Chitinophaga caseinilytica: one gene and its partner. The protein of the gene in region 2 interacts with the protein of the main gene of each other region in a pairwise test. Links are inferred from orthologs where the notes say so. Each region holds a gene or a part of one and is shown on either strand. Other genes may lie near its edges.

Region 1 (6,989 bases), 3.3 Mb from region 2 along the record:
GCGAAGTGGACCCCACCATCGTCATCAACGCGGAAGAATCCGTGCCCATCAGTGCCGTGGTTTCTGTGATGCAGATCGCACGGGAGCTGGGTGCCAAAACGGTACTGGGCACCGCCAAGCCGCAAAACGCGCCAAAGCGGTAAACGAAAAGGAAACTTACAAACCATGATAAACTGCATCCGTAACGGGTGCAGTTTTTTTATGCCTTCGTGGCCCGCACCATCCGGTCTTTCCCGAACATGTCTTTTTTAAGGATGACGTCTGTGAACTTTTGATGGAGGAGCTCCGCCTTCACCGCTTCCCCGTAATCTTCATGTATCTCGAAATACAGTCTGCCTCCGGGTTCCAGGCGCTCCTGGGCCAGTTGGCCGATGCGGCGGTAGAAAAGCAGGGGATCGTTGTCGGGGACGAACAGCGCCGTAGCCGGCTCGAACTGCTGCACGTTGGTGTCCATGCCGGCTTTTTCCTTTTGGGGGATGTAAGGCGGGTTGCTGACGATGACGTTGAGGGCGGGAAGGGGAGCGGCGGCCTGCGGGTCGAGCACATCCTGCCGGATGAAATTAACGGGCGCGTGTTGCATTTGCGCGTTGCGGGCCGCAATTTCCAGGGCGCCGGGGCTCACGTCCATGGCCCAGATATCGGCAGATGGCCAGTGTTTTTTCAGGGCGATGGGGATACATCCGCTGCCGGTGCCTATATCGAGCAGGCGGAGGGCGGGGTGGGAGGGATGGTCGAGCAGCACCCATTCCACCAGTTCTTCCGTTTCCGGCCGGGGGATGAGCACCTGGTCAGACACGATGAGCTCCATGCCGTAAAACCAGCTTTTGCCGGTGATGTGCTGGATGGGCCTGCCGGAAAGCAGTTGCGCCAGGCCTTCCTGGTACTGCGATTCCCACCGGGGCGGGAGGTCCATATCCTTATGCACGATGCGGTCCAGCTTGCCAAGCCCCGTGATGTGCTCCATGAGCAAATGCGCGATGTTGGCGGCTTCGCGGGCGTCGTACAGGGGGCGGATGGCATTGGTCAGGTCTGCGAATGCGGATTGGATGGTCATGTTATACGGCAAATCAGCGGAAAATCGCCGCTGAAACGATATTTTTGCAAATATCTCATTTACGACGCAATGATAGACCATCACCCGCACGAATTTTTTATGCGACGTTGCATCGACCTGGCGCTCAAGGGCTCAGGTCATGCCGCGCCCAACCCCATGGTGGGTGCCGTGCTCGTGCATGAAGGCATCATCATCGGCGAAGGGTATCACCACCATTGGGGAGGCCCCCACGCCGAGGTCAACTGCGTCAACTCCGTACCGCCGGAACTGCAGGAACTGATCCCCCGGTCTACCCTCTACGTTTCCCTCGAGCCCTGCGCCCATCACGGCAAAACGCCGCCCTGCGCCGATCTCGTGGTTTCGCAGAACATCCCGGAAGTCGTGATAGGCTGTATCGACGCCTTCTCGAAAGTGGCCGGCAAAGGCATCGAAAAACTCCGCAACGCAGGCATCAACGTTACCCTGGGCGTACTGGAATCGGAATGCCGCCACCTCAACCGGCGCTTTTTCACCTTCCACGAACAACAACGGCCCTACGTGATCCTCAAATGGGCGCAATCGGCCGACGGATACATCGCCCCCGCCAACCGCGAGCCCGTTCGCATCTCAAACCCGTTTGCGGATCGGCTGGTGCATCGCTGGAGAACAGAGGAAGCGGGGATCATGGTCGGAACACAAACTGCTTTGCTGGATAACCCGCGGCTCACCGCCAGGCTCTGGCCGGGCAAATCGCCCGTCCGCATCGTGCTCGACCTGCAGGATAAAGTGCCGGGAAGCCATTATGTGAAAGACGGTTCCGTGCGCACCCTCATCCTCACATCCACCGAGATCGACACCGCCCAACCCCTCGTGCCGCAGGTGCTCGCGCAATTGCACAGAGAATCCGTGCTGAGCGTGATCGTGGAAGGCGGCGCCGTACTCTTGCAGCAATTCATCAGCGGCGGGCATTGGGACGAGGCCCGCATCATCACCGGGCAAACGGCATTGGGCGGCGGCCTTTCCGCGCCCGTGCTCAAAAATGCCCGCATGCTCGAAAGCAACCACATCGCCGGCGACCGGATCGACATCTTCGTTCCCGCCGAGCATTAAACCCAGGAAATGAACGTTTACTATACGATTGAGAAGAAGTCAACAGCAGAATTCAAAGACCGCGGAAGCAAATTCCTCGCATACGCCTTCCCGGTAAAAAATGCCGAACAGGTCAAAGAATGCCTGCAGGAAGTGAAGAAGGAACACCCCAAAGCCACGCATCACTGCTACGCATACAGGTTGGGGACCGACGGCCTCCAGTTCCGCGCGGTAGACGACGGCGAGCCGGCAGGATCGGCCGGGAAACCCATTCTCGGGCAGATCGACAGCAAACAGCTGACAGACGTGCTGGTGGTTGTGGTACGGTATTTCGGGGGCACATTGCTCGGGGTGCCCGGGCTGATCAACGCCTACAAAATGAGCTGCGCGCTGGTGCTGCAACTGGTGCCGGCCATTCAGAAAAACGTGGAAGCGCGGTTCCAGCTGATATTCGACTATACGATCCTCAACGATGTGATGATGGTGGTGAAGCAGAATAACTGCACCATTTTGCAACAGGATATCCAGCTGTTCTGCAGCATGGAGATCGGCATCCCCAAAGCCAGTCTGGACCTCACTTTGCTCCGGCTGCGCGATATCTACAACCTCGAGATCAAACAACTTTGATCAGGGGAGCGCGGCCGTAATTTCTTTCAGCGTAACGCCGAATATTTTCTTCGTGATCTCGCCGAGATGCTTCTCGCTACCTTCCAGGTGGATGGTGCGGTGGAAGTGCTGCATCCTGCCTTTGGGCTTCAGCAATGCGGCCGGCGAGGAGCTTTGTATTTCCAGGAAACGGCCGGGGGCATTGGTATCGCCGGGCCCGTTGTTGCGGATGCGGAAAACTTCCGCGCGCGCATCTGTTGCGGTTTCGCCGAGGTAGAGCTGCGCCTGGCGTGGCATGGTGAACTGGATAACGGTCAACACACCGCGCTCCGGATCGTAGATACCCATGAAATTCAACGCCGCAGCCTGTTTTACTCCAAGTTCCGCTTCGAAATTTCCGTCGGCCCTGAAAAACGCGACGTTGTTCTTTACCACGAAACGCTCTTTGGGCAAAGGTGCTGCGGAACTAACGTTGCCGCCGGGCTTTAGTGGGATGATGGCGATGGAATTGGCGCTGACGGGGAATATGCCGCGGACGCGGATCGCCGTGGTGCCGAAAGCCGTATCCCAGCGATGGGTGCCGGTGTTGACGATGATATTGTCTGTATGGAACCCCACGGCATGCACGCTCCGGTGGATGTCTGCGCCGAGATAATTGTGTAGGTCGCGGCGGGAAAGGAGCGAAATGGTGCGGGAAATACCGGCGTTTAAAATGGTCCCTTTCGCGCTGGGGAGGTTGATATTGCCTTCGTAGACGGTAACGCCTTTGGCGGAGGAAACCTGCCGCAAAACGGCGGAATCGCGCAGCGGATCGGGAATGACGGTGGCGGTTGCCGAATCGGCGGATCCATGCGCGGGGAATTGAAGGGCGCTGTCGGGCGACGGGCCGAGCAGCAGCCGGTCTTCTCCACCAAAAGTGCTGAAATGATATTGCTTGCCGTTTTCGATGGTGGCGTAATTGAGCCATCCGAAACTACGTCCGTCGTCGGCCACGGTAGAAGTGACGACACGCCCTTGCCAGGCGCTCACGATGGCGATGGAAGACTTACTGGTGCTGTCTTTCAAAATGGCCGGCGATGTAAAATCGCGCAGGAAGGCGAGGTCTTCCGCGAAATTATCTGGCCGTGATATGGTTTCTGCCTGTTGAACAGGGGCCTTAGCTTCCCTGGGTTTGTTGTTGCAGGCGAACAACAGTGAAAGGAAGCATACGGCCGGAATGGATTTATGCATAGAAGAATGGTCTCGCAATCTAAGGATTGTACAATGATAAATCAATTTCTTTAATAACGGTAAGCGCGCATTTGCAGTATGGGCGCGGGCTACAAAGTTTTCGACTGCACAGCGGAAAATTTTTTTCAAGTTTTTTGAGAATATTATTTGCTGAATTCAAACTCTTTCCTATTTTTGCAATCCCAAAACGGACAAGCGGAAGTAGCTCATTTGGTAGAGCACGACCTTGCCAAGGTCGGGGTGGCCGGTTCGAGCCCGGTCTTCCGCTCAGAAAACAGAAGCCTGATTGCATAGCAGTCAGGCTTTTTTGTTGGATGTAATCCTTTCTTTCTCAGGCGGTTCCGCCGGTTTTTAAGCATGTTCAGCCGGTGGATGGGTTTCCTTTCGATTTTAGATGTGTAGCGGCTTGTTTGTAAGCGTTTTGTAAGTACAGGCAGGTGATGCGTACGATAGCTGTTTTGGCGGCTGTTTGGGGCTGATTTGATGGTACAGTTGATGGATCCTGCTTCCATCTGCCGGTTTATTCCTTTCAGCTTCCATCTACCCGATTTTCATCTTTCATTTTCCTTTCGCGATCTGCTGCTTTCATTCAAGTTCAAACCACGTAATCCGGCAGGAATTTTACTTTAAATCGCGATCTGCTGCTATCATGCAAGTTCAACCCATGTAATCCCGGCAAGAAATTTACTTCGTATCGTGATCTGCTGCTATCATTCAGGTTCAAACCATGTGACCTGGTAGGAATTTTACTTCATATCGTGATCTGCGGCTATCATTCAGGTTCAACCTACGTAATCCGGCAGGAAATTTTACTTCTTACAGCGATCTGCTGCTATTATTCAAGTCAACCTATGTAATCCAGCCGGAATTTTAATTCCTATCGTGATCTGCTGCTGTCAATCAAGTCCAAACCATGTAATCCGGCAGGAATATCACTGGAAGTAAGGGTAAATAACGATTGTTTTGCGGGATGGGAAGCGGGATGGGGAAAACTGACGAAAATCATCCTGCGGAACGGGGAAAAAGGAGGGGAAGCGGCACAAAAAAAGCCGCACTTTTCAGTACGGCTTTAAATATTTTACATCCGGAGATTATTTGTATTTCGGGTTGTAAAGGGAGCTTTCGTTTACATGCACTTTCGGTTTTTTGTAACGATGCTCAGACAGCTTGTAGCAGCCGCCCAGCACAAAACCCAGTACACAAGCCAGTTTCAGGTAAAACAGGAAACGGGAGGAAGATACCCAGTCGCGGGTGAAGTCATTCTTATTTTCAACTGTATGCTCCATATACATTTTTTTCGCTGTGCAAACTTACAAAGTAAATCGGCAAAGTCCAAATAACCCGTTTATTTCTTCCCAGACTTCGATAATTCGGAGAACTTCCTGCGGTTCAGGAAGTAGTAGCGCCAGATCATGATGCCGTGGAATACGCCCTGCAGGTCGAACAGCCGCTTGCGGGGGAGGGTATCGGGCTGGTTTTGGTCCACTTCGCGGCGCCAGCGGTAATAATCGCGGTAAGCGCGGAAGATGGCGGTCATATCTTTCGGTTTGCCGGAAACGAGGCTCTTGGCGGCGGCCATCATGTCGAGCGCCAGGCGCTGCGTGAGAATGATCCATTGCTCCTGGAAATGGAGGTTCTTGCGCAGCATGATAAGGTTGTTGCGGAAATTGAGGTACAGCTTCCGCGGATTCCCCTGCGGAAGGCTCCCGCCGCCCACATGGTACACCACCGAATCCGGGCAATACCCGATCCGGTAGCCCGCCCGCTGCAGCCGCCAGCAAAGGTCCACCTCCTCCATATGCGCAAAAAAGTAGGGATCGAACCCCCCGGCCTCGAAAAACGCCGAAGACCGGATGAAAAGCGCCGCACCGCTGGCCCAGAAGATGTCTTGCGGCGTATCGTACTGCCCGTTGTCTTTCTCCGTGGTATACAGGATGCGCCCGCGGCAGAAAGTATACCCCAGGATGTCCATCCAGCCACCCGCCGCTCCGGCATATTCGAAACTGTCCCGCTCGGCCCAGGCGCGCAGCTTGGGCTGGCAGGCCGCCATGTCCGGATTGGCCAGCATATGCTTCACCACGGGCCCTATCCAGTTGGGCTCCACTTCCACGTCCTGGTTCAGCAATACGAAAATATCGGCCTTCACATGCTGTAAAGCCTCGTTATATCCGCCTGCGAAACCGCTGTTGGAAGCATTTCGGATGATCTTTACCGCAGGGAAATGCTGTTCGGTAAAAGCCACGCTATCGTCTGTGGAGGCATTGTCGGCCAGGTAAATGTCCAGCTGCCCGTCGTACACAGACGCGCACACGGAGGGCAGGAACTTCTCGAGGAATCCCTTTCCGTTCCAGTTGAGGATAACGACCGCGACCGTTGGCAGCATTGACAAAAGACGTAAGTTTTGGCTTTTCAGAATTTTTTTAGCGTTGCAAATATGCAACAAAGCCTCCAAATATTACTAAATTAGTTTATTGTTAACGGCTTGCGGGCCGTCATTATTCAAATCCTGATGTTTAAACAAATTATCGGCTGGAAATTTTCGCTGATCGCCGTGGCGGCCGCCATTATCATCACCACCATCTGGTTCGTCAACAACCTGTCCGAAAAAATACGGCAGGAGGAAACGAAGAAAGTGGCCACCTGGGTGGAGGCGAACCAGGAATTGCTGCAGTCGCCCTCCGACGCGAACATCAACCTGGCCGTGCAGATCGTGACGACCAACACTACGATCCCGCTGATCCTCACAGACGAGCAGGGCCGGATCAAAGACCATGCGAACCTCGATTCCGCGCAGATCCTGCGCGATCCGGGGTACCTGGCCCGCCAGCTGGAGGATTTCCGGCGGCAGCACCCGCCGTTCATCATGGCGGTGGATTCGCATTCCAACAACTACATTTATTATGGAGACTCCCTCATCCTGCGGCAGGTGCGGTATTATCCCTATATCCAGCTGCTGGTGGTGGCACTGTTCATTGCGCTGACGCTCTTCGCGCTGTCGTCCACCAACCGGGCCGTCCAGAACCAGGTTTGG
Region 2 (9,527 bases):
GAGCCCAAAGCCGGGCAGTCTTTCTTCCCCCTTACCGTAGATTACCAGGAGAAATTCGCTTCTGCAGGCCGTATCCCGGGTTCCTTCTTCAAGCGCGAAGGCAAGTTGAGCGACTCCGAAGTGCTTGTATCCCGTTTGATCGACCGTGCCCTGCGCCCCCTGTTCCCCGATGATTATCTCTGTGATGTTCAGGTGCTGGTGACCCTCATTTCCTCCGATCCCGAAGTTATGCCCGACGCCCTCGCCGCACTGGCAGCGTCTGCCGCCCTCGCAGTGTCCGACGTGCCCATTCAGGAGATCATCTCCGAAGTGCGCATCGGCCGCATCAAAGGCGAATTCATCATCAACCCCACCCGTACCCAGCTCGCTGAAGCCGATATGGACTTCATCGTAGCCGCTACGGCGAAAAATATCATGATGGTGGAAGGCGAATCCAAAGAGTGCCAGGAAGAAGACCTCGTGAAGGCCATCGAACTCGCTCATGACGCCATCCGCATCCAGGTGAAAGCACAGGAAGAGCTCCGCGGCCTCATCGGTAACCCCGCCAAACGCGAATTCGCCCTGCCTTACGCCAACGAAGAACTGAAAGCGAAAATCGAAGCCTTTGCCGCCGGCAAAATCCTCGAAGTTTCCAAATCCGCCCTCGGTAAACACGAACGCGGCGATGCTTTCGGCAAAATCGAAGAAGAACTGAAAGAGCACCTCGGCGAACTTTCCGAAGAAGACGCCCCGCTCGTCGGCAAATACTTCCACAAGCTGGAAAAAGAAGTGGTGCGCAACATGATCCTCGATCAGAGCATCCGCCTCGATGGCCGCGTGCTCGACCAGGTGCGCCCCCTCGCTATGGAAATTGACCTGCTGCCCAGCCCCCACGGCTCCGCACTGTTCACCCGCGGCGAAACGCAATCCCTCACCACAGTGACCCTCGGTACGCCCGACGACGAACTGCTGGTAGAATCCGCAGCCGTTTCCAACTACGTTAAATTCATCCTCCACTACAACTTCCCCCTTCTCCACCGGTGAGGTGAAGATGATGCGCGGCCCCGGCCGTCGCGAAGTGGGCCACGGTAACCTGGCCATGCGCTCCCTGCGCATCATGATGCCCGGTAGCGATTACGCCTACACCGTGCGCGTAGTGTCCGATATCCTCGAATCCAACGGTTCTTCTTCCATGGCTACCGTTTGCGCAGGCTCCCTCGCCCTCATGGACGCTGGCGTGCCCCTGCCCAAACACGTATCCGGCATCGCAATGGGCCTCATCTCCCGCGCTTCCGACGGCAAATGGGCCGTTTTGAGCGACATCCTCGGCGATGAAGACCACCTCGGCGATATGGACTTCAAAGTAACCGGTACCCGCGATGGCATCTGCGGCGTGCAGATGGATATCAAGGTAGACGGCCTCAGCATGGACGTAATGCGCGCAGCGCTCGCCCAGGCACGTAAAGGCCGCCTGCACATCCTCGACGCGATGTACAGCACCATCGAAAACGCCCGTCCTGAACCGAAACCGCACGCTCCGCGCATGGAGAAAATGACCATCGACCGTGAATTCATCGGCGCGGTGATCGGACCCGGCGGTAAAGTTATTCAGGAAATCCAACGTGAAACCGGCACCAACATCAACATCGAAGAAGTTGGCCAGCATGGTGAAGTTTCCATCTTCGCAACCCAGAAAGAAAACCTCGACAAGGCCGTTCGCTGGATCAAAGGCATCGTTGCCCAGCCCGAAGTTGGTGAGGAATACGAATCCGTGGTGAAAAGCGTAATGCCTTACGGCGCATTCGTTGAATTCCTCCCCGGCAAACAAGGCCTGCTCCATATCTCCGAAGTTTCCTGGAAACGCCTCGAGAACATGGACGGCGTGCTGAGCGAAGGCGATAAAGTGAAAGTGAAACTGGTAGGCACCGATCCCAAAACCGGTAAATTCAAACTGAGCCGCAGGATACTCATGCCGAAACCCGAAGGTTACGTGGAACGCCCCGAACGTGAAGAACGTGGCGACCGCGGAGACCGTGGCGATCGTCGTGACCGTGGTGGTGATCGTGGAGACCGCCGTGGCGGTGGCGATCGTGATCGCGGAGGCGACCGTCGTGATCGTGGTGACCGCGGAGACCGTGGAGACCGTGGCGATCGCGGGCCCCGTCCTTCCCAGCAAACCGAACAGAACGACGGTCCTGAACTGGGCCCCGTGTTCGACGAGCAATAAGAATCGTGTGAATAGCTTACATAAGAAAAACGCCTCCGGAAACGGGGGCGTTTTCATTTTTGGGTATGCTTTACCCATAAAAAAACGCTGCCCGGAAGCAGCGTTCTATGTTTTAGCGGGATCGGCGTTTATCTGCCTGCGTTATACACCTGCTCCACGAATACCTCACTTTCGCGCCAGATCACTTTTCCCTTTTCCAGCTTGAAGATCCGGAACGATTTGCCGTTCACGTCCTCATAATCCAGCTTGTAGAGTTTCACGCGTTTGTTGGTGGAACGGTCTACCACCTGCACTTTGCCGGCTTCGAGCAGGTCGGGGATGATTTCGTCGATATAGGGGAGGATGATGCCTTCATTGTCGTTCCAGAACAGCGTGATCTTGTCGGTGCTGTAGCTGAGCGGATTGGCTTTGGACGCGGTCCAGAACTTGCTGGCCAGGCTGTAATGGCGCTGTACTTCTTCGGGGTTCAGCGGAGAAAATTGGATGTTGCGGAAAACGGTTTTATCGTACTGCTTCTGGACCAACACGGTATCGAGGTTTTTGAAATAATCTTCGATGTCGAGTTTGTCGATCACCAGCACCGCGTTGGGCACCTGGTAAAAGACGGAGTCTTTTTTCTCGTATTCGTGCGGTACGATGGTGGATTGGGCGGATAAGGCGAAATTGCCGCCCAGTAAGGCTGCGAGAACGATGAGCTTTTTCATAGGATAAGGTTATATTTAATAAAAATCAAATATAAATACAGTCGGGGAATTGGCCAAGAAAATTGAGGTGGGGGAGGAAAAATGTATCTTGCGCCCATGTCTTACATTGCCATAACGATTGCCGCGCCGCAGGAGCTGCGGGATGTGCTGGTCGCCCAATTGAGCGACATGGGTTACGAAGGTTTCGAGGAGCGCCCGGATGCGCTGGTCGCGTTTATTCCCGAGGGGGATTTCATCGAGAACGATTTGCAGGGGCTCGTGGGGTCTCACGGGGTGGATTATACGAAGGAAAGGATCGAGCAGGCGAACTGGAACGCTTTGTGGGAAAGTAGCTTCGAGCCGGTGCTCGTAGACGATTTTTGCGGGATCCGCGCGGGTTTCCACGCGCCTTTGGGCGATGCGGTGGCGCATGAGATCATCATCACGCCGAAGATGTCTTTCGGTACGGGGCACCACGCCACCACGTTTTCGGTAGTACGACTCATGCGGGATGTGGACTTCAGGGGGAAACAGGTGTTCGATTTCGGGTCGGGCACGGGCATCCTGGCGATTTTGGCGGATAAGCTGGGCGCTGCGGAAACGAAAGGTATCGATATAGACGATTGGGCGGTGGAAAACGCTACGGAAAATGCGGAGATGAATGCTTCGGGGAATGTGCATTTCAGCCGTGCCGATAGTCTTTCCGGCGAGGAAAGCGGCCGGTTCGACGTGGTTTTGGCCAATATCAACCGTAACATTTTGTTAGCCAATATGGGGGAGATGAAAAGAATCCTCAAAAAACACGGTATATTGATTTTGAGTGGTATATTGCAGGAAGACGAACCTGCAATTGTTAAGGCGGCCCTGGCAGAGGGGCTGCGTCCCGAAAAACGGGCAGAGAGGGAGCACTGGCTGGCGCTTTCATTCATCGCCGGTTAATGTGGAAAAATTATCATATTTTAATTACTGATTTAAGCGTAATTACCTTATCATTGCAGTGAAATTTACATTCATTTTAACACTTTAATTGCTACCTTAGCAGTTCTAACTTATTGTGATGACAGAATTATTGCTAATTATCTGCGCCTATCTGATTGGCTCTTTTGCTACCGCTGTGTGGGTGAGCAAGGGAGTTTTCGGTATCGATATCCGCGAGCATGGTTCCGGTAATGCCGGCGCTACCAACACGTTCCGCGTGCTGGGCCCCAAGGCCGGTACGTTCGTGATGTTGGTAGACATGCTGAAAGGCGTGCTGGCTGTCAGACTATCCTACCTTATGCCTCACGATTCAACCGAACAACTGATCAACCTGCAGGTGGGCCTTGGCCTGGCTGCCGTTGTTGGCCATATATTCCCCATATGGGCGGGTTTCCGCGGCGGTAAGGGTATTGCCACCCTCTTCGGGATGGTGCTCGCCATTCAGCCGCTCGTGGCCCTTTACTGCGTGGGCGTTTTCCTCATGATCCTTTTCCTCACCCGGTACGTATCGCTCAGTTCCATCCTGGCGAGCATCGCGTTCCCGGTGCTCATTCTCTTCGTATTCCGCGAAGAGGAAACGTATTACCGCATTTTCGCCATTGCCGTTGCTGTGATGGTCGTGCTCACGCACCAGAAGAACATCGTTCGCCTGCTCAGCGGTAACGAATCCAAAGTTCCTCTCTTCAAAAACAGGAAAAACAGGCACGGCAGCGACCTGTAATTTCCCCGTTCCCGCAAATCCGGCACAACGATTGTATTCTTCTTTCAGGAATTGGTAAATTCGCCGCAACAACCGTTCGCAGCAACGTGTTATTGTATTGCGCAGCGACTATCACCTTCTTCTATTAAACTATCGACCCGATGAAAAAAATTGCGTTGTTATTGGTTGCAGGAACCGGTCTTATTTACGCCTGTTCGAGAGTGCCCATCACCGGCCGCAGCCAGTTAAACCTCATTCCGGAAGCTACCATGCAATCCATGGCGCTACAGGAATACCAGTCTTTCCTTTCCCAGAACAAAGCCGTTTCGCCGGGCAACAGCAAGGATGCTGCCATGGTACAACGGGTTGGGGGGCGCATCGCCCAGGCAGTAACCACCTACATGACCCAGCATGGCATGGGCAATGAAGTGGCCAGCTATAAATGGGAATTCAACCTCGTCAACGACAAACAGGTAAACGCCTGGTGTATGCCCGGCGGCAAAGTGGTGGTTTACACCGGCCTGCTTCCCGTGACCCAGAACGAAACGGCGCTCGCCTGCGTTATGGGCCACGAAATCGCCCACGCCATCGCACGGCATGGTAACGAGCGGATGAGCCAGGGCCTCGTGGCACAGGGCATCCAGATCGCCGGCGCCGTAGCCCTCAACAAGAACCCCCAGGCCCAGAATATCTTCATGCAGGCCGTGGGCGTTGGCGGCCCGCTCGGCCTCATGGCCTACGGCCGTCAAAATGAGCTGGAAGCAGACCATCTCGGCGTGATCTTCATGGCCATGGCAGGTTATAACCCGCAGGAATCCATCTCTTTCTGGGGCCGTATGGCGCAGGCCAGCGGTGGACAGAAACCCCCGGAACTGCTGAGCACCCACCCGAGCGACGATAAACGCATCGCGCAGCTGCAAAAGCTCATGCCCGAAGCCATGAAGTACTACAATCCTTCTTCGAAATAATCTGAAATTTTATCCATAAAAAAGCGGTCCTGGTTTAGCCGGGACCGCTTTTTTTATACATCGGTGTCACGTCAGTCGAGAATGCGGGCAAGGTTCAGCAGCTCGTCGTGCTTATACTGTTCCTTGTCGTTGCGGAAGCATTTCGCCGTTTCCTCCAGCAGGAACTGGACGATGCGGGCATTGCTCTGCGGTTTGTAGAACTCGGGATTAACGGGCACGTTTACGCGCTTGAGATAGGTATCCACATCCTGCTGCGTATAAATCTGCCCCTGGATGGGGTCGATGAAGAAGAGGATGCGATAGTCTCCCGGGTCTGCCGGCTCCGTGAAATCATAAAACGTATCGAAATACGCGAGAATGAATTGCCGGGGAATCTTGACGGCATATACCGGCAAATCGAGCATGGCGCAGAGGGCCTGGTACACAATCCCGTTTGTGAGGGGATTGCCTTTGCGGCTTTCCATCACCTGGTTGATGAAGAACTGGTTTTTGCGCTGGTAGCTTACTTCTTCCCCTTTGAGGCCGAAATAATTGTAGATCATGCTGTTGAGGACATTGATCTGCTCCAGCGGGGTGAGGTAATTATTCAGTTCGAGCCAGATATTGCGTTTGATGCGGTCGATTTCGGTGTGGACAGACTGTTCCGTGAGGTCGGGGTATTGGTATTTAGCGGTGAGCAATGCACCCTTGATGAGCTCCTGCGAGCCACCGGAATGCCAAACCCGGAAATCCTCCTGCAAGTCCTGGTAATGGACGCGATGGATCAGCATTTCGATGCGTTCCTGGATATGTTCGTCGATCGTCGTTTCCCACAAATGCTCGAGGTTGGGGATGATTTCTTTCCCGAACATGAGGATTTTGTTGGCCACGGTGTCGAACACTTCCTGGTCAGGATCGTCCAGCAGATGGAATAACGCGTTTATTTCCCTTGTTTCGTGCAATGGAATGAGTTAAGGATTCTTGTCTTTAAGTTACGAATTTTTGCCTAGTCCGCTTTCTTTTTGCGGGGCGGTGCCTTTTTCTTGGGTGGGTTGGCTTTCAGCTCTTCGATGATGGCTTTGGCTTCTTCCACGGTGATATCGGCGGCGGTCTCATGTTTTTCTTTCGGCAGTTTATAGTTGCGCAGGCCTACTTTCAGGTACGGACCGTAGGGGCCTCTCAGCACCTGGATCTTTTCCTTTTCGAACACCTTGATGGTACGTTCGTCTTTGGCCTGGCGTTTCTCGACGATGAGCGGCGCTACTTCTTCCAGTTCCACGGTGTAAGGGTCCATTTCCTTTTTGAGGGAATAGAATTTCTTATCGTGTTGTGCGTAGGGCCCGAACCTGCCGATGTTCACGGACACTTCCGTGCCTTCGAACAGGCCGAGGTTGCGGGGGAGGCGGAACAGGTCCATGGCTTCCTCGAACGTGATGGTCTCGATGCTCTGGGTCTGTTTCAGTTTGGCGAAACGGGGCTTTTCCTCGTCGTCTACCTTCCCGATCTGCACCATGGGGCCGAAGCGGCCCATGCGGGCGGTAACGGGCTTGCCGGAGGCGGGGTCTTCGCCGAGGTGGCGTTCTCCCTTCACTCTTTCCGCTTTTTCCAGCGTTTCTTCCACATTATTATGGAACGGGGCGTAGAAGTCGGACAGCATTTTGTTCCATTTCTTCTTGCCGCCGGCGATTTCGTCGAATTCTTCTTCGATGCGGGCGGTGAACCCATAATCCATTACCCGGTCGAAATATTGTTTCAGGAAGTCGGTCACCAGCATCCCGAGGTCGGTCGGGAAGAGTTTTGCTTTTTCGGCGCCGGTATTTTCCTGGTCGGTTTGTTTGCTGATTTTGTCGTTTTTCAGCCACAGGATGCGGAAATCCCTTTTCACGCCTTCCTTGTCGCGCTTCTCCACATATCCGCGTTTCTGGATGGTGGTGATGGTGGGGGCGTAGGTGGATGGGCGGCCGATGCCGAGCTCTTCGAGTTTCTTTACCAGCGAGGCTTCCGTGTACCGGGGAGCGGGGCGGGTGAATCGTTCGGTGGCTTTCATTTCCTTCAGTTCCAGCGCCTGTTTCACGGCCAGGGGCGGCAATACGCCTTCCTGGTCCTCTTCGTCGGCATCTTCATCGTCGCGGCTCTCCATATATACTTTCAGGAAGCCGTCGAATTTCAGCACTTCGCCGCTGGCGGTAAGCTCTTCGTGGTTGGTGGAGATATCGATCTTGGCGATGGTTTTCTCCAGTTCCGCGTCGGCCATCTGGCTGGCGATGGTGCGTTTCCAGATCAGTTCGTAGAGGCGTTTGAGGTCGGAATCGTCTACCGAAGCGTTTTCCATGTAAGTGGGACGGATGGCTTCGTGCGCTTCCTGGGCGTTTTCGTTCTTGTTTTTGTATTTGCGGGATTGATAGTAGCGGTCGCCCCAGTTTTTGTGGATGGCTTTGCTGATATCTTCCATGGCGGTGTCTGACAGGTTAACGGAGTCCGTTCTCATGTAGGTGATCTGCCCGGATTCGTAGAGCTTCTGGGCGAGGAGCATCGTTTTGGACACGCTGTACCCGAGCTTGCGGGAGGCTTCCTGCTGGAGGGTGGAAGTAGTGAACGGGGCGGCGGGGGATTTTTTCCCCGGTTTCACGGTCACGTCTTTCACCGTATAGGCGGCGCCGACGCACTGTTCGAGGAACTTTTCGGCGTCTTCCGCGGTTTTGAAGCGGGAGGGGCCGTCGGCCTTGAAGGCGATGGTCCGGCCCTGGATGTCTTTGGCCATGAACCAGGCCTCTACCTTGAAGGAGCTGGTGGTCTCGAACTGGTTGATCTCGCGTTCGCGCTCTACGATCAGCCTAACGGCAACGGATTGTACGCGGCCGGCAGACAGGGAATTGCGCATGCTCATTTTGCGCCAGAGCACGGGAGACAGCTCGAAGCCCACGATCCGGTCGAGGATACGGCGGGCCTGCTGGGCGTTCACCAGGTTCATGTCGAGCAGGCGGGGCGTACGAACGGCTTTTTCGATGGCGGGTTTCGTAATCTCGTGAAATACAATGCGTTTGGTAGAGGAGGGATCGAGGCCGAGCACTTCGCAAAGGTGCCATGAAATGGCTTCCCCTTCGCGGTCCTCATCCGTTGCGAGCCAAACCTCCTCGGAGTCTTTCACCAGTTTTTTTAATTCCTTGACAACCTTTTCCTTGTCTTCCGGTATTATATATTTCGGTTTGAAATTATTCTGAATGTCGATTCCCATGTCATCCTTCTCCAGGTCACGGATGTGACCGAAGGAAGATTTCACTTCAAAATCCTTTCCTAATATTTTCTCAATCGTTTTCGCCTTTGCCGGGGATTCTACAATCACGAGATTTTTAGCCATGAACGCCTTTTTATGTCTGTAATTACGCTGAAATTTGTATCAATATTACAAATCCGATTGATGCAATTATATAAAAGTAGGATGATATAAAAAATAGATAAGGTTAAATACTTGAATTCCAGCGTGCAACAGACGCCATATTATTATGTTATCTCCTTTTCGCCGAAAGACGCTTATATTACATATTCATTTTTACTTACATCGAACGCCATGGACATCGTCATTATCGGATCAGGGAATGTAGCGCATTGTTTTGGTCACCTCATGAAGCTGCACGGCCATCCTGTAAAGCAGGTGATCAGCCGTAACAAGGACAACGCCCGGGTGCTGGCGGAATCCCTCGGCGCCGAATCTTCCGGCGACCTGATGGACATTCATATGGAGGCAGACGTGTACCTCCTGGCCGTGGGAGACGATGCCCTCGCCCAGCTGAACAACGATCTCCGCCTGGGCCGCCGCATCGTGGTGCACACCGCGGGCGCCGTTCCCCTGTCGGCCATCGGCAATATTTCCACCAACACGGGCGTATTATACCCCTTGCAAAGCATCCGGAAGGAGAATAAGTCCTACCCCGAAATCCCCCTCATGCTGGAAGCCTCGTCTGACGAAGTGCAGAAGCGCCTCCTGGCCCTGGCTCAGAGCATCAGCGGCTCCA

The links.
Region 1: the proteins of topA (region 2) and WJU22_RS24675 interact in binary tests that used the Escherichia coli proteins (3 or more experiments, as listed by UniProt). The link is inferred for Chitinophaga caseinilytica from one-to-one orthologs.

The regions. Positions count from the first base shown.
Region 1 is NZ_CP150096.1:5,952,034-5,959,022, reverse strand. The notes cover bases 985-3,950. They hold WJU22_RS24675 (YigZ family protein), read left to right. Parts: upstream 985-2,152; coding sequence 2,153-2,749; downstream 2,750-3,950. Other genes in these bases: WJU22_RS24670 (DUF6786 family protein), read right to left, coding at 2,750-3,950; ribD (bifunctional diaminohydroxyphosphoribosylaminopyrimidine deaminase/5-amino-6-(5-phosphoribosylamino)uracil reductase RibD), read left to right, coding at 1,154-2,143; prmC (peptide chain release factor N(5)-glutamine methyltransferase), read right to left, coding at 985-1,054. Outside these bases: WJU22_RS24690 (biopolymer transporter ExbD), read left to right, coding at 1-143; more of prmC, read right to left, coding at 200-984; more of WJU22_RS24670, read right to left, coding at 3,951-3,958; WJU22_RS24660 (hypothetical protein), read right to left, coding at 5,050-5,244; WJU22_RS24655 (glycosyltransferase family 2 protein), read right to left, coding at 5,304-6,341; WJU22_RS24650 (HAMP domain-containing sensor histidine kinase), read left to right, coding at 6,468-6,989.
Region 2 is NZ_CP150096.1:2,672,495-2,682,021, forward strand. The notes cover bases 6,197-9,220. They hold topA (type I DNA topoisomerase), read right to left. Parts: upstream 8,873-9,220; coding sequence 6,521-8,872; downstream 6,197-6,520. Other genes in these bases: WJU22_RS11235 (transglutaminase-like domain-containing protein), read right to left, coding at 6,197-6,476; WJU22_RS11245 (Rossmann-like and DUF2520 domain-containing protein), read left to right, coding at 9,083-9,220. Outside these bases: WJU22_RS11205 (hypothetical protein), read left to right, coding at 1-1,023; WJU22_RS11210 (S1 RNA-binding domain-containing protein), read left to right, coding at 1,031-2,206; WJU22_RS11215 (hypothetical protein), read right to left, coding at 2,335-2,910; prmA (50S ribosomal protein L11 methyltransferase), read left to right, coding at 3,007-3,828; glycerol-3-phosphate 1-O-acyltransferase PlsY, read left to right, coding at 3,947-4,588; WJU22_RS11230 (M48 family metallopeptidase), read left to right, coding at 4,729-5,535; more of WJU22_RS11235, read right to left, coding at 5,607-6,196; more of WJU22_RS11245, read left to right, coding at 9,221-9,527. UniProt on the Escherichia coli protein: Releases the supercoiling and torsional tension of DNA, which is introduced during the DNA replication and transcription, by transiently cleaving and rejoining one strand of the DNA duplex.